One region of the Vibrio sp. PNB23_22_6 genome, then DNA from elsewhere that is predicted to be linked to it. Evidence: predicted binding sites of a transcription regulator. Region 1 holds the regulator's gene; each other region holds the start of a gene.
What was found. Region 1 encodes PurR, which represses purine synthesis genes. Its sites were predicted from a motif close to TNANGNAAACGTTTNCNTNA; they were not measured.

Region 1 (7,554 bases):
CTACAAATCCAATCGTCAGAGTATGGTTCGAGGTAAGAACGCTTGTAAAAAGGCACTGCAAGAGAAGCTAGGGCTTGAAACGTCGGATTGCGCTATGTTTGGTATGGTCTGTCGTTTGACGCAACAGAAAGGGGTACATTATCTTCTTCCTGCATTAGCTGACTTTCTCAAACACGATGTCCAATTGGTTGTGGTGGGAACAGGTGATCCTATATTTGCAGCACAATTACGTGACGTCGCGGCACTATTTGCCAACAAATTTGTGTTTGTCGAAGCCTACGATAATGAGTTAGCGCATTTGGTTGAAGCAGGTTCTGATTTCTTCTTGATGCCATCGGAGTTTGAACCTTGTGGCTTAAACCAAATCTACAGCATGGCTTACGGTACACTGCCAATTGTTCGTGGTGTCGGTGGTCTAAAAGATAGTGTTAACGATTACGATGCGGATCCATTAGACGCAACTGGTTTTGTGTTTGATGGGCCGACACCACAAGCATTATTGCTCACGATGTTAAGAGCTTTATTGCTCTATGCACAAAACATCAAAGAAGTGAGACGTGTTCAGCTCTATGCAATGCAAAAAGATTTTTGTTGGCGCAAAGCGGCAGAAGAATATCTGCAATTGTATCGCGCTGCGTTAAATTAATGCAAAATCTTAAATAACTGTAATCTAAGGCACCGATTATGGTGCCTTAATTTTCTCGTTAGTGATGGAATGTGGTAGGATTTACTCCTTTGTTTACTACGACTGTTGATCACTGACGCATGACTCAGCCAATCTTGTTCCACAAAACCTATCTGCACCCTACTAGCAACGAGTGGGTCGTTTTCGTACATGGTGCTGGTGGCAGTTCTTCAATATGGTTTAAACAAATCAAAGCGTATAAACAGCACTTTAATTTGCTGTTGATTGACCTTCGAGGACATGGAAAGTCAAACCAATTACTTAAAGAGCTGATCACAAGCCGTTATACCTTTACTGCCGTGACGCAAGATATTTTGAAAGTGTTGGATCATTTAAAAATCCAATCGGCACATTTTGTCGGCATGTCACTTGGGACCATCATTGTACGGAATTTAGCAGAGCTTGCTTCTGAGCGTGTGTGTTCGATGGTGTTAGGTGGGGCCGTGACGCGATTAAACACACGTTCACAAATTTTGGTGACGTTAGGTAATCTTGGTAAACATATTTTGCCCTACATGTGGTTGTACAAGTTGTTTGCTTATGTCGTGATGCCACAAAAGAACCAGCGTGAATCTCGCCACCTATTTATTCGTGAAGCGAAGAAGTTGTGTCAAAAAGAGTTTAAACGTTGGTTCATTTTAGCCACCGATGTGAACCCACTAATGAGATATTTCAAAGATAAAGAACTGCCGATTCCGACGCTTTATTTGATGGGAGATCGGGATTATATGTTTATCAAGCCCGTAAAAGAGATGGTAGCAGCCCACAAGCTGAGTTCGTTGCGGGAGATCCCAAACTGTGGTCATGTATGCAACGTAGAACGACCTGACGATTTTAACCAACACTCAATAGAGTTTATTAAGCAGCAGCGCCTAACGGCTTAATCTCAGCTGAAGGGACAAAAGAGTAGGGGAACCGTTATGGTTCCCCTATTTGATATCCGCAGTGCCAGCAAGCTCCAAACTGCCCTTCATTTTGCTCTAAGCACTGCGGGCACTGCCAATCTAGATAAGTTGGTTCTGCTTGTTTGCGATACTCTTCAAGTATCACTGAGGCTTTCAGCTTTTGCTCTGGATGTAAAAGCCAAATATACGGGTCAGTATCATCACCAAATGGCAGCTCACCTTTTAAACCAAACAGGTTTTCACCTCGCACTTCACAAACAATGTGTTCCGTTTTGAGTAGTTCACAGACGATGTGGGCTTCAGTGGGGTTTTGAGCGATATATATCTTCATTAAACGTTTCCATTCGGTTGCCCCTGAACTGGCCGGATTTTATTCATGACCCATTTTGCGATGATAGGGAATAACCCAAGCAATGCAAATGACGCCAATACTGCTGGAGACATAATGCCGGACAGACTATCTATGGTTGCGAGTTGAGTACCTGCATTGAGATAGACGGCCGTTCCTGGCAGCATACCAACTTGACTGGTTAAGTAGAATCGAACCACCGTCATTGGCGTTAAGCCCATCAGTAGATTGATTAAGAAAAAGGGGAACACGGGAATGAGGCGCAGTGAAAATAGGTAAAATGCCCCGTCTTTTTCAACACCATGGTTAATAGCACTTAGCTTATTGCCAAACTTACTTTGCACCCACTCACGCAATAGATAGCGGCTACTTAAGAAGGCGATGGTAGCACCTATGGTGCTGGCAAAAGAAACCAGTAATAAGCTAGCCCAGAAACCGAATAGAGCAGCACCAAGCAGAGTAACAACAGCGGCGCCAGGGATCGAGAACGCCGTAATTGCGATGTAGGCAAAGAAATACGTCGCTGCAGCGAAAGCGAAGTTCTGGTTAATAAACGTATTCAAAGCCTCTTGCTGTGCTTTTGCGTTTTCTAACGTTAAATATTGGCTGAAGCTCACCCCTAGAAAGATGACCGTCGCAAGTAGGAACAGACCTAAAATCAGTTTTTTATTCATTGTCGTTACTCCATTTCGCAGCTTAGATAATAAGACAGAATGGAAGAAGAAAAAATTTCAAAAAAAAACCGCAGTATCAAAACTGCGGTTTTTACTCAATGTCATGCTGAATCGCGCGTTATGAAAGCGCGAACATCAACTCTTCTCTACGAGACTGAGGCACAACGCTCCAATGCGTACCGTTGATTGCCCCTTCTAACGCCCACAGCAACTCAATACTTACCGTAGAGGTATGCGTATCTTGAATTGCTTTGTAAGCATTTAAGGCACCTTCATCTTCTAGCTCTTCGACGGAATCGATGCCTGCTTTCTTTAGCATGCGTTCAGTCGCTAAGCGTAGATTAGGAAGATCTTTCAAACGGTTTGGCTTAGTGCTCGCTTGTTGCTTTTTTTCTTGCTTAGCCGTCTCTAGAGATAGCTTAGCAACATCAATCAAGCGGTCAGTCGATTCCCACAAATCATCAGAAATAGCATAGTATTTCGTCACTACGGGGAATCCACGTTTCTTGTAGACGTACGGTTTTAATCCTTGAGTCTCGAAGTCAGATGAAGTTTTTTGGTCTCCTCGAATATGAAGTTGATTGTTCACAACGAGTGCAAACATCGTTTCATCAGCGAAAAGCCCGAAGCCACCAAACATTGAGCGCGACTTGATCGTACCAAGTGCCTCAAACAGCTTCATTGAGTCTTTGAGTATCGGTTTATCCATGGTGTGTTATCTCGGTGTAATTAATATTACGCCACCAAAAATCAGGTCCGAGAGATTAGCAAATGCATGCAGACACAATGTCATTAAAGGGTAAACTCACTTAATGCATATTTGCCATCGGTAACCCCGCTACCTTTCACTATATTTAGTGGTTAAGGCCGGAGGCTTTGCGTCCCATCCTTTCGAATGGTTTGCCCTGTGCGTGACAAGAGGAGAATACTTCGTATATTGCATTAACATCACGTTCCAAACACTAAAGTGTGATCTCTATTCAACTAATGGTGCCATCTTAATGTGTCTAATTTCATATTTTGAAATGTCTACTTGCCATACAAAAGCTTGATGTAGGAAATGGGCAACAAGTTAGTTAAAACAGCAATTTATCTTAGCTTTTGATTATATAAGTAATGTGAAATGCTTAAAAAATTTCATTTTACGAAATAAAAAAAGCACTCCGAAGAGCGCTTTATAAACTTGAGGGGGAGTTAGTTCAATTTCTTAACGGTGTTACGAACCACAATCTCAGGCTGCATTTCAAAAATGCGTTTTTCGTGTTCTTTGTCTTTGATTCGCTCTAGTAAAATCTCGAACGCATTCTTACCAACACGTCTTTTTGGTTGGTGAATAGTCGTTAGAGGAGGCGAGAAGAACTCCGCAAGCTCAATATTGTCATAGCCAATCACTGAGATATCATCAGGGATTTTTATGCCATTTTGTTGTAGACGGCTCATTAAGCCTAATGCCATGGTATCGTTAAAACAGAATACCGCAGTAGGGCGTTTATCCATTGCCGTAATGTTGTCTGCAGCAAGTACTGCCGTATCACACTCGAAGTTACCTTCGAGAATTAACTCTTCGTTTACTGGTAGCTTTGCTTCAGCCATTGCACGTCGAAAACCAGAAATACGCTCTTTACATGCTGCTTTATCAAAGTGACCGCTTAGGCATGCAATATCGGTGTGACCATTGTCAATCAGGAACTTCGTTGCTAGGTAACCACCTTCTTCAGAGTTGTCGATGATCTTATCCGCCTTTGAGCTTTCTGGGCCCCAGTCCATGACAACTTTTGGTATATCAGCATGGCGATCCAGCATTTCTTGTAGCTCTTCGGTTAAATCCGAGCACATCACTAAAATGCCATCAACACGCTTTTCTGCCAGCATTCGAATATAGTCACGTTGCTTCTCATAGATACCACCAGTATTACATAGGATCAGTGTGTATCCTTGGCGGTAACAGTAGCTTTCAACACCGTCAATAACTTCAGAGAAGAATAGGTTTGTTGATTGTGTTACCAACATGCCGATAGTACGGGTTGAGTTACACTTTAAGCTGCGGGCAACAGCACTTGGCGCGTAATTTAGTTCATCAACTGCTTTCATTACTTTTTCTTGGGTTGTTTCTGCAACAAAGCGCGTTTTATTAATTACGTGCGAAACTGTTGTGGTAGAAACGCCGGCTAAGCGAGCAACGTCTTTTATAGTGGCCATAAATGATGTCCTGTATCGAGCTACTTAATACCGTAGTGAATACAACCTTACGCTTAGTATCTGCGCAAACCGAGTGTTATGAGGAAAGTAGTACTCAATAGTTCAGGCAGTGGTTGTTCCGAAATCGGTATAATAAAGGTTTGTAGCAACATTCGTTGCTGAGAGTATTATTCCTTTTAGTTACAATAAGGAATGGATCAGCAATGATGTTAATAAAACACAAAAACCGCTATATTTCAGCGGTTTACATATAAATCATATTTAATCGTTTGCGTTCACATTTTAGACTGATGCGAGCACGCTGGCAATGTTTTCAGCTGTGGTTTTGTGTATTTCAAGTCACATTTTAACTGCGAAATGAAAAGGCTTTTCTACGCCAGACTAAAACTGAACGAACAAATAAGGAGCTCTGAACTCCCCAAAATAGACGGCAATTATTCACCAAGAAGGTAATTGCTGTCCAGTTTACAAAATGCAATTAATAGTTGTGCAACGCTAACATAGAAGCCAAATTCATCGAATTGTTTACACTTGGCAGCAAATGGCGGTAACCAAGTTAACAGCTGTTGCTGAATGAAATCGTTCTGTTTGGTGAATGCTTCTTCCATATGCTTTTCTTGCTCGAGTTCGTTAGAGCGGATGATCATGTTACCCAAAAAGTCTAACTCAACGGCTAAATGGTCTGCGGGCTCTTTGAGATTTACGTCCACTTGAACACCAAAATCGGCCATCAGTTTTTCCATTTCTTCTGCTGGCTTGTCGTTTAACAGTCCAGATTTACCAATATACATCGATGCGTATGGAAGGGCGCCATGTTTTTCTGTTTTAAGGAAAAGTTCACAAAAGTCTGCGGCAAGTTCTAATTGGGCATCTTCACGATCTTGTAAGCGGTTTAAAGCGTCCACAAGCGAGTCTACGGCTGGTTTAAGGGATTTATTTTCACCTAAACCAGCTAAAAAGCTTCGAATTTCAACACTATGATAAGTCTCTAGTTCTTTTTCGGTCAGTTCTTTGGCGAACAGGCTAGAAAACCACCAGTAAATTTCGGCACGTTTTTCATTAAAAGCTTTCACTTCTTGCATTTTTTGCTCCTGAATGATGCTCTTAAAACGGCATCTTGAAGTCACTTGAGAATATTTCCTTAAGTGTAAACAATTAAAATGAATAGCAGTAACTATAATTATGATGCCTTGTGGAAGAATATGCTCTTTTGTTAATGGCTACAAATAAGCTTGCTTTGAATCAATAAAATCGCAAAATCTTGCTTTTTTATGTATCTATGACTAGAAATGTTACTAGTTATGAATAGAATACGTCTTGGAATATAAAGAAGACAGAAAGTGGTGTAAATGAGCTATCACGTATTGGTCGTAGAAGATGATGTTGTAACTCGCAGTAAGCTTGCGGGCTATTTCCAAAATGAAGGTTACAAAGTCAGTGAAGCAGAAAGTGGCGCAGAAATGCGCGAGGTGCTTCAAGATGGTGACGTTGATCTTATCATGTTGGATATTAACTTGCCCGGTGAAGATGGTCTTATGCTTACGCGTGAATTACGCAGCCAGTCAGACATCGGCATCATATTAGTGACAGGACGCACGGATAGCATTGACAAAATCGTTGGCCTAGAAATGGGCGCAGACGATTATGTGACAAAGCCTTTTGAACTAAGGGAATTATTGGTTCGAGTTAAGAACTTATTGTGGCGCATCTCTGCTGCTCGCAATGGCTCTCAAAAAGCAGAAAAAGAAAGCAATGAAGAACACATTGTACGTTTTGGCGAGTGGACATTTGACATCCAGCGTCGTGCGCTAAGTCGCAACGGTGAGCCAGTGAAACTGACCAAAGCTGAATATGAGCTTTTGGTTGCCTTGTCTTCATATCCAAATCAGGTATTAAGCCGAGAACGTATTTTGAATATGATCAGCCACCGAGTGGATGCGCCAAATGATCGTACTATCGATGTATTAATTCGACGTATGCGCGCTAAGATGGAGTTTGATCCGAAGAACCCACAAATTTTTGTGACCGTCCATGGTGAAGGCTACATGTTTGCAGGTGACTAAGCTAAGTCGTAAAGAAAAAGGAGAGCATGGGCTCTCCTTTTTTCTATCTTGTGATTCTTACTTACTCGATTTATTGGCTTGCAACCATTGGGGTTTGCCCAACTGTGTCACGCAGTTTTTGCCATAAACCACCAAGGTATTCATGCCAATAAATTTCAGTTTGTTCCAAGTATTGTGCTTTTGGTGAGTATTTATGCCAAGGTTGATGAATTTCATCGATAGCAAGATAGTTCGTAGCGGCTGGGGTTGGCTTGATTCCTGCCGCATTGAACTCATACAGAGCCCGTTTCATGTGGCTAGCAGAGGTCACTAAAACCACTTCTTTCTGTTTCACAAACGCAGCCGCTTGTCGCGCTTCTTCCCAGGTGTCTTTTGCGTCCTCTAATAAAATGATATCAGGTTTAGCCACACCGAGTGCCAGAGCAACGTTGGCCATCATACGGGCGTGACTTATCTCAGACCCGCCAGCGTAACCAGACAGAATCAGCTTTGCTCCTGGGTACATACGCAAAATACGGATACCTTCAGTTAAACGCATCAGCGCGGTACGACTTAATTGAGAAGTGGGTGGGATCTCATCATCGACGACATGGTTATTACCTAATACCATAACGTAGTCTACGGTTTCAGATGACGGTAAAAACGCTTTATACTCTCGCTCTAATGGCATCAAGAGTTT
Region 2 (7,554 bases), on a different contig from region 1:
GGAACCTGGTACTTGTGACACGGCTGGACTGGTCACTTACCCAGACTTCCCTCAAACAGATTGGCAAGGTAACCCAAGCCACGCAAACCAAGGTGATAAAGTGATTCATAACGGTGTGGTATACAAGGCGAACTGGTGGACAGCATCGGAACCAGGTAGTGATGGTAGTTGGTCAACAGTGTGTAATATCTAATCCAAATTAAATGGAGATGAAAAAGCGCGCGATGTACATCGCGCGCTTTATTTTTGCTGCTTTAATTCAGGCATCTGAAGCGCTAAAACTCGTAGTCCTCTGGTATTACAACAATGCCTTTCTCGGAAACATGGAAGCGTTTAGCATCTTCAATTTTATTGATTCCAATTTGGGTATGAGGTGGTATCTTCACATGTTTGTCGATGATGCAGCTAACCAGCTGGCAACCTTCTCCGACTTCAACGTTGTCAAAGATAATGCTATCGACAATAGTAGCGCTGTCGTTGATACTAACATCTGAAAAAATCACAGAATGTTGCACAGAGCCTCCGGAGTTAATCACACCATTTGCAATAATGGAGTTAATAAAAATACCTTCATTCCCCGTAGCGGAAGAGACGGTACGTGCTGGTGGAAATTGTCCCTCGTAGGTACGAATTGCCCAGTTGGGCTGATAGAGATTCATTGGTGGGACTGGCTCTAGTAGATCCATATTCGCCTCGTAGAAAGAATCAAGAGTGCCCACATCACGCCAGTAGCAATCTTTGTCTACTCGACCTTTACTACCACAGAATTTGTAGGCGTAAACGGACTCGGTATCGATCAATTTCGGAATGATGTCTTTACCAAAGTCATGGCTTGAAGTTTCCAATTTGGCATCTTCTTCCAGTGCAACTTGCAGAACGTCCATATCGAAAATGTAGATTCCCATAGAAACAAGGCTTTTCGTTGAGTCCTCAGGGAGAGTTGGTGGTTGATCAGGTTTTTCTACAAAGGACTGGACCAGACCATCTTCATTGATCCCCATGACGCCGAAGGCGCAGGCCTCTTCTACAGGAACATCCATGCAGGCAACCGTGAGTTTTGCACCATTCTCTTTATGCTCTTCTAGCATGGCTGCATAATCCATTCGATAGATATGATCACCAGAAAGTACCACGACGTACTTCGCATCATTACGAGATAACAGCCACATATTGTGGTAGATCGCATCGGCCGTCCCTTCATACCATGCTCCACCTTTGCGCATCTGCGGAGGTACGGCCGTGATGTATTCACCAAGTTCAGGGTTGAATATGGACCAACCGTCACGAAGGTGTTTTTGCAGTGAATGTGATTTGTACTGTGTCAGGACGAGAATCTTTCGTAAACCTGAATGAAGACAGTTAGTCAGTGTGAAGTCAATGATTCGGTACTTACCACCAAATGGTACGGCAGGCTTGGCTCTGTCATCAGTAAGGGGGCTTAGCCTAGAGCCCATTCCACCGGCCAAAATTACTGCGAGTGCATCTTGCATAAATCTTCCCTTTCCCTTGTATTATTTTCGAAACAGCATTAAACCCGGGGAGTGGGTTTATCCTAAATCTGCACGATGAATTGGTAATCGAATGTCCATTTCTTAAACTTTAGTTCAAGAATCGAGCCATAGAGTGTATTAAGCAAAATCAATGTGGTAGAGAGGGGACATCAGGCAATTGCACTAATTTAGGGGATGATCACCTTGTCTTGCACTGTATTGGGGCGATAGTTGGTGAGGAAGTCTGTGTTATGACGATCAGTACCCAAGTGCCTTGATGAAGCCACTTGGGTACAAAGCTATCCTTTAGTATGAACTATTAAAAGGAGAATGAATGGAAGAAAGAAATACTAGTGATCTTCTCTGATAGATTATGACAAACCAACAATATTGCCATGCTCGTCTAGGTCAAGGTTCATAAATGCAGGTTTATCTGGAAGGCCTGGCATGGTCATCACGTTACCGGAAAGCGCATAAATAAAACCTGCACCAGCGCATAAGCGTAGCTCGCGGATAGGCACAGTAAACCCGCTTGGCGCACCTTTAATCGCAGAATCTGTGGTGATAGACAATGGTGTTTTGGCAATACACACGGCGAGATCATCAAAGCCTAGTTTTTCAAAATCTGCCAGTTGCTTTTTAGCCAACTCACTCATCTCAATGCTCGATGCACCATATCCTGCTTCACACACGGCCATCAATTTCTCTTTTAAAGATTGGTCTTTGGTGTAAAGAGGGCGAAACTCAGAAGGTTGCTCACAAGTCTCGATCACATGTTGTGCCAGTTCAATCGCGCCTTCACCACCTAGGCCGAACGCCGTACTTACTGCCACTTTAACACCAGGATTGAAGCTGTTGATTAGGGATGTTAGCTCCGCCAACTCATCTGCGGAATCTTGTGGAAACTGGTTGATCGCGACAACGGTAGGGATACCATACTTATGTACGTTATTGATGTGCCATTTAAGGTTTTCAAACCCAGCTTCTAACGCTGCAGGATCCGGATTGAATATGGTATCGGGAATGGCCATTCCCGGTCGCAAGTCGTAGTGACCCGAGTTCGCTTTTAAACCACGTAATGTTGCGACAATCACCACACAGTCAGGTGCACGGTTGGCTGCCGTCGCTTTAATGTTGCACGCTTTTTCAAAGCCCATGTCTGAACCAAAACCAGCCTCAGTGACAACGTAACTAGAAAGTTTAAGTGCAATCTGGTCTGCGATGATGGAAGAGTTGCCGTGAGCAATGTTGGCAAACGGACCTGCGTGAATAAGAGTAGGGACGCCTTCAAGTGTTTGCATCAAGGTTGGTGCAATCGTCTCTTTGAGTGTTACTGCCATTGCCCCAGCAACTTGCAGGTCTTCTGTTGTGACAGGTTTTCCATCTAGATCGTAAGCAACAACGATACGACCGATACGCTGGCGGAGATCTTTTAGGTCTTGCGACAGCGCAAGAATCGCCATTAGCTCTGAAGCCGCTGAGATATCGAAACCTTCTTCGCGCTCAAAACCATTGATGGTTTTGCCTTCTTCGTTCAGGCCAATCTTAACCATGCGCAGCGCACGGTCGTTATGGTCCATTACGCGTTTCCACGTAATGCGCTCAACGTCTATTTTTAGTGCGTTGAGCCCGGTACGCGCTTCAAATGCATCGTAGCCTTCACGTTGCTCGTGGTATAAGCGAGCATCAAGCGCTGCAGAGGCAAGGTTATGGGCGGCTGTGACAGCATGAATGTCACCAGTAAGATGAAGATTAAGTTCGTCCATTGGCGCAACTTGAGAGTAGCCACCGCCCGCAGCACCACCTTTCACACCAAATACCGGCCCCATGGATGGTTGACGGATACACGCCATCACTGATGGGGTGATTTTTGATAGGCCCTGCGCAAGACCGATGGTTGTTACGGTTTTTCCTTCACCCAAAGGGGTAGGTGTAATTGCAGTGACCAGCACCAATTTACCATCTTGGTTGGTATTTAAGCGTTCAAGACATTGGGGATGAACTTTAGCTTTGTGTTTTCCGTGTGTATCGAACTCGTGCGGCAAAAGACCAGCATTTGCAGCAACGGTCACAATAGAAGACAACGGTGTGTTTCGGCAAATTTCAATATCAGACTGCATGGATACTCCAAAAAAATGGCTAACACGTCGCTTTCAACATAAACAATCGAATAGACAGTATTGTTATTGCGCAAACGTTTGCGTGGGGATGATACTGGTAAAATAAAAGCTGTAAAGCAGTTCATGCGCGGTAGCGTGCTACATGATAACAAAAAACACTAAATACTGCGTTAGATCAAAACAAAAAGGCCACCAAATGGTGGCCTTTACCAATTTTTTGCTCTAAGCACTTAGTTTTTAGCGATCCCAGTAGGTCTCTTCTAGGCTATCTTCACGCTCTGGTAGCGCTCGAGATAGACGAGGAGAGTGCTGAGTAAGCACTTCGTAGCTTACGCGGTTTGCGTATTTACAAATCTGGGATAGAGAAGAGTAAGTTAGACAACGTACTTCATGTTTCTCAGAGTTTGGTACTTCCTTCTGGTGGAAAGAGTTTGCTGCCATATCGTGAAGAAGTGCAGACAGTGCTGCATCACCAGCACCATTTGTGTTTTTAATCTCAAGTGGACCGCCAAGGTATGGGCCGATGTGAGAATACACTTTCATTGGCTTCTTACAGTCTTCTTGACGCATCGCGCGACTAAACTCGAATTTGTTGAACTCTTTAATGGAGCCTTCAAGAATATCATGTGTCGTTTCGCGTTTTACTATCTCGTCGGTGTAGCCTGCCATGTATAGGCCATCAGGCCCAGCGGTACACAGTACAAGATCAACCCATTCTAGTGCTTTGTCGGCGGCAGTAAGAGGATCAGATTCACCGGTTAACGCCGCGCCTTCTTCTTCATTCATCGCGACAACAGACACGTTTTCACGGATGTATTCCTGCCACCACTCAGCATTACCTTCAATGACGTACTTTGTGCCAAGCGTCAGAACTACAGGAACGTCATGCTTCTTAGCGAAGTTGATTGCACGCTGAACCGCTTTTGGCATTGGATCTTCTTCTTTACCACGCATAAGGTAAGAAGAAACAACAAGAGCAGAGGCTTTTTTGAATACTTCTTCTGGAATGCTTTCAGGAAGCAGTTGGTTCATGTGACCTTCGTTAATCGCGAAAGTTCGTTCACCATCTTGAGTAATGAGTGTATAGCAACGACCAATCGGACCATCAACCGTTTGGAGGTGGTTTAGGTTCATACGAGAAGATGTGCGGCATAGGTAGCGGTATGCAAATGAACCAACTTGGATGTTCTTAGACATCACACCTAGAAGCACCGATTTGCTGTCTGCCAATACTGAGTAGTTGTGCAGCGTGTTACCAATCGTGTCACCAGGGTACTGATGGGTAATCAGGCCTTTTTCGACTAGCTCTTCGTATAGTGCATCCGCTTTGCTCTCTTCAAGAACGAGCGAGTGTCCTTTGCTTAGTTTGTATTTTTCTAAAAACGCATCGTCAACGCGTGCTTCGATATCTACGATGGTTTGACCAACACCAACAACCGTTGGACGGTACAATTTCGGAGTTGGTCGAATTTGGTTAACTAATGGATCTCGAGCGTGAGTTGGGAAGTAGTGTTTAGATTTACGCTGACCAGGAAACTTCATGCTTGTTCTTTAATGAGAAAAAAAAGAGACGAAATTATATCACAAAAAAATGAAATTCATTACCTAAATCACAAAGAAATTTGCCCGCTGAAAAATGCAGCGGGCTGATGTTATTACAAGCGATTTAGGATTACTTTTCCTGTGTTACAGCCGGTTCTACGTAAGCTTTAGTGCCCCATAGTGGAACCGTTGATAAGCTGTGCTTAAAGCTACCGTCGGTCTCTTTGGTTGTGTAAGACAAATACAGCAATGTTTGGCTCTCTGGATCAAAGATGCGTCTTACTTTCATTGTTTTGAAGAAGATGCTCTTTGATTTTTTAAACACTACTTCTCCTGATTTACTTTTGTCGATTTTGGCTATCATTTCTGGGGTAATATCACCGGTTTGACGGCAAGATATGGAGCTGTCACTTGGATCGGATAAGCTTAAATTCGCTTCGATAGAGGCGATATGGCAAGTAACACCAGTGACTTCCTCATCCTGTAGGTGGCCGATTTTAATATCTTTCATCGTGAACATACCTAGCGATACATCACCAACCTCGTTATCGCCACATCCCGCTAAGACGGTAACTAAACTTAAAGCAAGCAAGCGTTTTTTCATTTTATATCCTTAAAATCGGCAAGTAATTGGTTCAATTTATCAGACAGACGAACTGAAAACAAAATTTGACGTTACCTCAGGAGTTTAGCTAGGTTTGTTAGAGGCTTCATGCTAATGTACCTCTCAATAACGGGTAGTGTAATCAAAGTCCCGTATTTACTCGCTGCAGGTTGATGAATGTGGCACTTAAGGTAACAAAATGAATGAACAACAGTTAGATATCATAAAACGAAAAAACGCATGGCTACATGATTTAGTCGAAGTGGAGTTTCCGACAAAAGAAAGTCTCGAAGGGCGTGAAATTTACTTCCAAACTCTTGAAACGCTAAGCCATGAGGTTATCGATAAATCACTGTTACTTACTAAAGATAATGTGCTGGAAGCAAAGGATATTTTCCTTGTCGATTTTCATAGACTGACGGTGATGTTCTCTATCCTTCAGTCACAGCGTTGGGACGAGCAGCGCGATCAAGAAATGATCATTGAGTATTTGACCCAGATAATTTTGGTTCCTGAGTTTGAGTTGTATGTCGGATTTAGTGATAGAGAGGCGGTCGGTGCGGCCATTGTGAGTCATCTGGAAGGGAACACCCTAATTTCGGATATTGCTGTTTCTCAACACTTAGACAAGCAGCAGTTTGCAGCAGATTTAGCTAAAAAACTCGATAGAGATAAAAAAATGTGTGAGACGATTGTGTTAGAACACTGATTTTTGTGGAGCTCTGTCCGGAATTCAACATTTCATCGACGCAACATTTCTCTTAAGCTGGGTAAAACACGATTAAGCGTTTTGAGCCTGTAATGGCGCTGTTGTTGTGCTTAGGGACGGCAGTAGTCAATGTTCACGACTCTGAAAGGGGAACTCAAACGAATACTGCTTCTACATGCCTATGAACCATCTTATCAATGGACCAATGTCATGTAAAAGGCTTTGAGCAAACCGATAACGAAGTCAAGCTGTTTATCGAATATCTAGATGCACAGCGAATCCACTCTGATGGCTATTTACCGTAAATAGCTCAGTACATGTTATTCAAATCTCAAGACTATATTTTTGATGGCATTATCATTTCAGACGATACGGCGCTACCATTTTTTCAGCGTTATCTACCTAATTTTCAACGTGTTGCTCAGTGGATTGCTGTAGGAATAAATGACGAACAAGCGTCGTTAGTCAATACGACACACAGGCACGGTATTGTATGAATGCGATCGTGTAGAGGAAAATATTAAACTGATTAATCTTCTACGACCAAGTATTAAAAATCAATATTATCTTGCCGTTCGAAGTATGACTTCCGAATTAATTCGCCAGCGCGTGACCGTAGAAATGGAGAAGTTTCCTCAAATTAATTTTGTCGAAATTCGGGATGAAAGTTTATCAGAAGCGGCAGAGCTTTTGTTACGTGGAAGGGGCCAACATTTGACCATGCCTTGTGTCAACTCGTGTTTGATAATTTAGAACGTTTCGTTTAGGAGCGTTATTTATATCCAGGTTGTGAAGACTAACGATAAGGTTATGTTGTTTTATATCGCATCTTTTTTGAGCTTGAGGGCGCTTTCGGTGATCTTGTGCGAAAAAAAGTGAATTGCTCTTTGTCATTTTTGAGAAATGCCAACTCTCTCGTTTAAAGCGACCTAAACTTTAATATCATGTTGAAATCTGAGCAGCAGGTGGAAAAGACCAAGATGATTGGTTGACACAAAAATTAAGGTTTGGGGGCATGCCATGGCTATTAACGAGATTAAATGCATCATATTTGACTGTGACGGAACATTGGTTGACAGTGAGCGTTTG
Region 3 (7,554 bases), on a different contig from region 1:
ACGGTTCAAGATCTGCTATTCCATCTTCCTTTACGGTACGAAGACCGCACGCGCATTTACCCAATAATCAAGCTGCATGCTGGCCTTTGGGCTGCTGTGCAAGGCAAGGTCATGGCTGTCGATACCATTTTCGGCAAGCGTAAAATGTTGACGGTAAAAATCAGTGACGGCAATGGCACCATCACACTGCGTTTTTTCAACTTCACCGCCGCAATGAAAAACAACTTCTCGCAAGGTAAGTTAGTGCATGCTTACGGCGAGATTAAGCGTGGCGGTATGGGCCTAGAGATTGTTCACCCTGACTATAAATTTTATGCTAGCGAACAAAAGCCCGATGTGGAGCAAAGCTTAACACCGGTTTATCCAACCACTGATGGGCTGCGTCAAATCACCCTGCGTAATCTTACCCAGCAGGCACTGGCTCTACTCGACAAAGCGGCGGTACAAGAGTTGCTGCCATCTGGCTTGTACAATCACCAAATCACCATGTCGCAAGCGCTGCACACCATCCATCGCCCACCACCAAACATCAACTTAGATGAATTTGACCAAGGTAAACACCCTGCACAAATTCGCCTGATCATGGAAGAGTTATTGGCGCAAAACCTTTCTATGCTGGCGGTACGCAGTAAAGGCCAACAAGATGTGGCGCTGCCACTCCCTCCTTGCGATAAGCTCAAAAAGAACTTGCTAGCACAGCTGCCGTTTTCACCGACCAATGCGCAAGCACGAGTGGTGAAAGAGATTGAAGCCGACTTAGAAAAAGCCCACCCAATGATGCGCCTAGTGCAAGGTGATGTGGGCTCAGGTAAAACTTTGGTTGCCGCTTTAGCCGCCGTCAGAGCCATCGAACATGGCTACCAAGTCGCCTTGATGGCACCGACCGAACTGCTTGCTGAGCAGCACGCAACGAACTTCGCCAACTGGTTTAAAACAATGGGCATTCAAGTTGGTTGGCTCGCGGGCAAGCTCAAAGGCAAAGCTAGAGAAGCCGAGATGGCACGCATTGCCAGTGGTGAAGCACAAATGGTAGTGGGTACTCACGCCCTATTCCAAGAACATGTTGATTTCCATCATCTCGCTTTGGTCATCATTGATGAACAGCACCGCTTTGGTGTCCACCAGCGCTTGGAGTTGCGCGAGAAAGGCGCGAAACAAGGCGCTTATCCACATCAGCTCATCATGACAGCAACGCCGATTCCGCGGACGTTAGCGATGACCGCCTACGCTGACTTGGAAACCTCTGTGATTGATGAGTTGCCACCAGGGCGAACACCCATTCAAACCGTGGCGATCCCTGACACCAAACGTGATGACATCGTCGAACGTGTGCGCAATGCCTGCTTAAACGAAGGCAAACAAGCGTATTGGGTATGTACCTTGATTGATGAATCCGAAGTGCTGGAAGCTCAAGCCGCCGCCGACACCGCCGAAGAGCTGCAACGTAAACTGCCCGACGTAAAAATTGGTCTAGTGCACGGACGCATGAAACCGACAGAGAAACAAGCGGTAATGCAAGATTTCAAAGACAACAAGCTGCACCTGCTCGTCGCAACCACCGTTATTGAGGTCGGCGTGGACGTACCAAACTCTAGCTTGATGATCATCGAAAACCCAGAGCGATTAGGCCTGGCTCAACTACACCAATTACGAGGTCGTGTAGGGCGAGGCTCAGTTGCCAGCCACTGCGTGCTCCTCTACCACTCTCCCCTATCGAAAACCGCCCAGAAACGCTTAGGCGTACTGCGTGAAAGCAACGATGGCTTTGTGATTGCACAGAAAGACTTGGAGATTCGTGGGCCGGGTGAACTACTAGGAACCAAGCAAACCGGCTTGGCAGACTTTAAAATTGCCGATTTAGTGCGAGATCAGCGCTTAATTCCAGAAGTTCAGCGCATTGCTCGCCATATTCATGATACTTACCCAGACAATGCGAGTGCCATCATCGATCGCTGGCTTGGTGAGCGCGATATTTACTCCAAAGCGTAAACCGTATCTATTGAACAACCCTTATGTGGATGACACGTCTTACAGATGGAATTCTGTAAGACTGGTTTCATATACATTTATTTCACCAATCTATCTCTCATTAAATAAAACACCACTCGACTTTATTCAATAATTACGACAATTTAGATACTTCAAATTAGTCAAAATATTACCTCAAGGTCTTCGTACCTAACATTCAATCAAGAAATCAATGTCATCAAGGATAGATGCATGAAGAAAAGTACTTTGCTCGCCGCTAGTGCAGCGCTAGTTGGCTTTACTCACACGGCATCCTTTGCGGCTCAAGATGGACAGGATTCCATTCTCAAATCCGCAGAACTGTTTGCCAAAAGCTCTGCTTATTTCAACCCCAAAATATCTCCGGACGGAAAGCACTTAGCGTTCGAATCCAGCATCGATGGTAAAGATGCTTTGGTCATACTCGACAGTAAAACCATGCAACCTAGCAGCGTTTTACGTTTCAATGGCAATGAACAAGTGGGCGATTACTATTGGATCAACAACGAGCGCGTCGTTGCCTCCAAAGAATATTTAAAGAGTTGGTCGACAGCTCCAGTGAACTATGGTGAGTTAGTCTCCGCTAACGTAGACGGAAAAAAATACGCCTACATCTTTGGCTACAACCCACCAAAATCCAGCCGACTTGTACGCGCCTCTTCTATCGTGCGAGCCTATGGTGAAGTCATGGATGTTTTACCTGATGACGATCGCCATATCTTGGTTTCTTCCTTACCTTTCGGAGAATATAGCTTCAATATGGAAGCGCCTAGAGAGGTTTATCGCGTTAACGTATACAATGGGCGGCGCTCTAAGATAACCACTTCTCCGGTTGGTTTTAGCCGTTTTCTTACTGACCATGATGGCGACGTTCGCTTTGTTTCTGGCCGAAACAGCAAGGATGAGGTTGAACTTTATTACCGTGTCAACGGCCAATGGGAAATCTCAGATAACATTAAGTCATTGAAAAGTTTCAAAGAATTCTACCCTATCTCTTTTTCTGAAAATCAAGACGCAGTTTATGCAGCGGTCAGCCATAGTGGCGAGCCAAGAGCGGTACATCACTTAAACCTTAAAACAGGTGAAAGCACCAAAGTTGCATCAGATAGCGCCGTCGATCCTAAAGCGTTTTGGCTAGATCCTGACTCAAAGCAGCTTTATGCGGTAGAGTTTGAGAGTGATTACCCAACCTATGCCTTTGTGGATCCCAAAAACAAGCGCAGTGAATACCTACAGCAAATATTAACCTCCCTACCGGGACACCAAGTCAGATTAGTCAGTGAAACCGACGCTGGCGATGCTTACGTTATCATGGCGTTTAATGATAGAAACCCAGGTGACTACTACCTGTTTACAACACAGCCAAAAGAAATACGCTACCTATTCTCCGCAAGAGAATGGTTAGATCCAGCACAAATGGCAGAAGTGAAGCCAATCGAATTTACCAGTCGTGATGGTAAGAACATCACAGGTTACCTCACCCTTCCACCGAACTCAGAAGCCAAAAACCTACCACTCATCGTCAACCCACATGGGGGGCCGCATGGACCAAGAGATTGGTGGGGCTTTACGGAAGAAAACCAATTCCTTGCAAAGCATGGCTATGCGGTATTACAAGTTAACTTCCGCGGAAGTGGTGGCTTTGGTAAACAATTTGAAGAAGCGGGCTATAGAAAATGGGGAACCAACATCCAGTATGACATTATCGATGCGACCAAGTACATCATCGGAGAAGGGATCGCAGATAAGAACAGAATTTGTATTTCTGGTGGTAGCTTTGGTGGATACAGCGCCTTGCAATCAGCAACCGTCGCGCCAGCACTGTTTCAATGCGCCGTTGGGAGCGCAGGTGTCTACGACCTTGAACTGATGTTCAAAGAAGGAGATGTCCCAGATAGTAAAATGGGACTTAGCTTTTTAACTAAGGTTCTTGGTACGGATCCTAAAACCCTAAGAGCGATGTCCCCTACGCACAATGTCGATAAGCTGAAAGCGTCGATTCTACTGGTTCACGGTGGTAAAGATCAGCGCGCGCCAATTGAGCACTTTAATGCGATGGCCAAAGCATTAGACAACATCAACTACCCTTATGAGTCCTTTGTGCTTGATGATGAGGGGCATGGTTTTTACAAAGATGAGCATCGAGCAAAATACTATGCTCATGTGCTCAATTTCTTCGACAAGCATCTGAAGAACTAATCAGCTAACTTAAACATCAAAAGGTGATAACTGCACGGTTATCGCCTTTTTTTACACAAGCAAACGTTTGCCTTTCAAATAAATCCCTCTATAATCGCGCTCAAAATTGATGATGTGCGCCTTGTCACATCAAACCAACCTGAGTTGACACTGATTAACAGCAATCACAGGCAATAACGTCAACTCCACCCAGCACTCCCATTCAGCGAGCTCTGGGCAAGAACTATTGCGACTAGCGAGACAAACAATGACAACTTCAAACCGAGCTTCGGAACTGGTCTATCAGTTAAACGATCGTCCACCACTACCTCAAACTCTTTTTGCGGCACTTCAGCATCTATTGGCGATGTTCGTTGCGGTCATCACCCCATCTCTGATCATATGTCAGTCATTGGGGGTGCCAGCAGACCAAACCAACACCATCATCAGCATGTCCTTATTTGCATCCGGGGTATCTTCATTCATTCAGATTCGTACTATTGGCCCTATTGGCTCTGGCTTGTTATCAATACAAGGCACCAGCTTTAACTTCTTAGGTCCAATTATTGGTGCAGGATTGTCGCTTAAAGCCGGTGGGGCTGATATCAACACCATGATGGCGGCCATTTTCGGTACTATTTTGGTCGCCTCATTGGCAGAGGTGTTCTTATCTCGCGTTCTAGAACACGCACGCCGCATTATTACCCCCTTAGTGTCAGGGATCGTCGTAACGCTTATCGGCCTAACCCTAATCCAAGTGGGCTTAGTATCGATGGGCGGCGGCTACGCAGCGATGAGTGATGGTACATTTGGCAGCTTAGATAAACTCGCGCTAGCCGGTACCGTGCTTGGCTTGATCGTGATACTAAACCGCTCTAAAAACCCATACTTACGCGTTGCTTCTATCGTGATTGCGATGCTAGTCGGCTATGTGATGGCGTACTTTATGGGCATGGTCGATACCGCTAAGTTCGGTAAAACAGAGCTGATTGCGCTACCGATTCCAATGCAATACGGCCTTAGCTTCGACTGGTCACTGTTCATTCCATTAGTGCTGATCTTCTTCATTACCGCACTAGAAGCGATTGGCGACATCACCGCAACGTCTGAAGTGTCCGGCGAGCCAGTAAAAGGCCCGGTCTACATGAAACGTATTAAGGGCGGTGTTTTATCCGATGGCCTCAACTCAGCAATCGCAGCCGTATTCAACAGCTTCCCAAACTCTACCTTCAGCCAAAATAACGGCATCATTATGCTAACGGGCGTTGCAAGCCGTTATGTGGGTTACTTCATTGCGGGTATCTTGGTTATTCTCGGGCTATTCCCTGGGGTCGCAAGCTTCGTGCAGTTGATTCCTGAACCCGTGCTTGGCGGAGCAACGATTGTGATGTTCGGTACGATCGCGGCAGCAGGTGTACGCATCACCTCTCGTGTTGAGTTAGACCGCCGTGCTGTCCTGATCATGGCACTGTCATTCTCAATGGGGTTGGGAATCGCACAAAAACCGGAAATTCTTCAGTTTATGCCGGAATTCATTAAGAGCATTTTTTCAACCGGTGTCGCCGCTGGCGGTATCACTGCGATCGTATTGAACCTGTTGCTTCCAGAGAAATTGGAAGAGGAAGATGAGCTCGTTGCTCAAGAGGGACAAAAATCCTAACCTTGCCTAGGATTATCGGGTAGCCCAACCTAGCAATAGGTTGGGCTTTTTTATTGGAAGCGTTTGAGAAAAGATTACTTGGTAGGGAAACTGATCTGTGCAATTAAGCCGCCTTCGCTGCGGTTACGCACCACAACCGAGCCTGAATGCTGACTAACGATGCGCTTCACGATAGCTAGGCCCAACCCCGTCCCTTCACTGCCTCGCGCCGTATCGCCACGAGTGAAAGGTTCAAACAAACGCGCAATTTGGGATTGCTCGATACCCGGACCATTATCTTCAACGCACACCCACACCAGCTGTTTGTCCGCAGTCACGCCAGTACTGATTTTCACCCAGCCATTACCGTAACGCAGAGCATTGACCACAAGGTTACTCACCGCGCGTTTAATTGCGATTGGGCTGCCCTTGGCGGTCGGCATCGTTGGGTTGAACTCAGTTTCGATTTCGACTTCATAACCCCCTTCCGACGTCGCGACATCGCTAGTGATGGTATTGATGTCCACCTGCTCAAACGATTCTTTATTTACCGGCTTGAGGTAGTCCATAAACTGGCTGATGATCTCATTACACTCTTCAGTATCGCTGATGATGCCTTCGGCTAAATAACTGTCTTCTGGCGACATCATTTCTGTCGCGAGGCGAATACGCGTCAGTGGCGTCCGTAAGTCATGACTGATACCCGCCATCAATAGCGCACGGTCTTCTTCCAGTTCTTGGATGCCTTTCGACATCTGGTTAAACGCACGGGTTACTGAACGAATCTCCGATGCGCCTTTCTCCGGCAATAGTGGTGGAATTTCACCTCGACCGACGCCTTTTGCCGCCTTCTCCAGTGCGATAAGTGGACGATTCTGCAAGCGAATAAACAGCCACCCTCCCGCAATGATCAGCAGTGCCATGATTAAGCTATTACGGAACAGCGGTGCAAAGTCCTCTTCTTGCAGTTCAGAAAGTGGAATGCGAATAATGGAATTCGGTAGTTGATCAATACGCATCCACAAGATGTAGCTCTCGCTGCCTAGCTGTAAGCGTACTTCCGTTGGTGAACCCAGTTCCTGCGTCATCTCTTCAGACATCAGGTCGATAGGCATCGCATGATTGAATTCATTCATCACCTCACTATCTACGCTATGCACCGTCACACCCAAGCTTTCCAACAGCTGATGACGCAATGGTGCATCCGATTTGAGTGGACCATTTTCATCCAGTACTAGATTCAATTCATGAGCGAGAATTTTGTTGAACTGCTGCAAACTTGGCATCAACGCATAATTAAAAACAGCGTAATAAGAAAAGACTTGGCTAGCGAGCAGCAAGGAGATAAACAACAGGATAGATTGTGTAAATGAACTTCGGATTCGCATGGAGAGTTCCTAATGGACCGTTCCTAGTGGAAAGCCTTAATTGCGAGGTTCCAGCCCTCAATCAGGAAGGAGGCTTGAGGGCGGAATATGAGTTGCGAATATCGGCAAACCTTTTGGAAAGATTATGTCTCTTTACCGTCTGGGACAAATACGTAGCCTAAGCCCCATACTGTCTGAATGTAGCGAGGCTTGCTTGGATCATCTTCCAACATGCGGCGCAAACGCGAAATTTGCACGTCAATTGAACGCTCCATTGCTGAGTACTCGCGACCACGAGCCATGTTCATCAGCTTATCGCGAGACATAGGCTCACGAGCGTTTGTTACCAAGGCTTTCAGTACC

Region 2: a site for PurR is predicted at 3,677-3,696, ahead of ACVA54_RS01440 (formate--tetrahydrofolate ligase). Genes of this name have one in related genera too.
Region 3: a site for PurR is predicted at 4,262-4,281, ahead of ACVA54_RS10230 (uracil-xanthine permease family protein). Genes of this name have one in related genera too.

What each region holds. Positions count from the first base shown of each region.
Region 1 covers NZ_JBNFXP010000003.1:252,415-259,968, forward strand. The annotation lists gene glgA (glycogen synthase GlgA) at 1-646, shown strand, start outside; gene ACVA54_RS04280 (alpha/beta fold hydrolase) at 766-1,569, shown strand; gene ACVA54_RS04285 (DUF2007 domain-containing protein) at 1,604-1,921, opposite strand; gene ACVA54_RS04290 (TVP38/TMEM64 family protein) at 1,921-2,613, opposite strand; gene ACVA54_RS04295 (TfoX/Sxy family DNA transformation protein) at 2,732-3,322, opposite strand; cyclic di-GMP riboswitch class I at 3,439-3,528, opposite strand; gene purR (HTH-type transcriptional repressor PurR) at 3,808-4,812, opposite strand; gene torD (molecular chaperone TorD) at 5,247-5,894, opposite strand; gene torR (two-component system response regulator TorR) at 6,162-6,875, shown strand; gene elyC (envelope biogenesis factor ElyC) at 6,946-7,554, opposite strand, start outside.
Region 2 covers NZ_JBNFXP010000001.1:326,896-334,449, reverse strand. The annotation lists gene ACVA54_RS01450 (chitinase C-terminal domain-containing protein) at 1-193, shown strand, start outside; gene glgC (glucose-1-phosphate adenylyltransferase) at 276-1,490, opposite strand; gene ACVA54_RS01440 (formate--tetrahydrofolate ligase) at 1,862-3,610, opposite strand; gene ACVA54_RS01435 (inosine/guanosine kinase) at 3,848-5,152, opposite strand; gene ACVA54_RS01430 (CreA family protein) at 5,283-5,756, opposite strand; gene ACVA54_RS01425 (flavodoxin) at 5,956-6,465, shown strand; gene ACVA54_RS01420 (HAD-IA family hydrolase) at 7,486-7,554, shown strand, end outside.
Region 3 covers NZ_JBNFXP010000010.1:44,285-51,838, forward strand. The annotation lists gene recG (ATP-dependent DNA helicase RecG) at 1-1,989, shown strand, start outside; gene ACVA54_RS10225 (S9 family peptidase) at 2,221-4,206, shown strand; gene ACVA54_RS10230 (uracil-xanthine permease family protein) at 4,454-5,845, shown strand; gene envZ (two-component system sensor histidine kinase EnvZ) at 5,920-7,212, opposite strand; gene ompR (osmolarity response regulator transcription factor OmpR) at 7,335-7,554, opposite strand, start outside.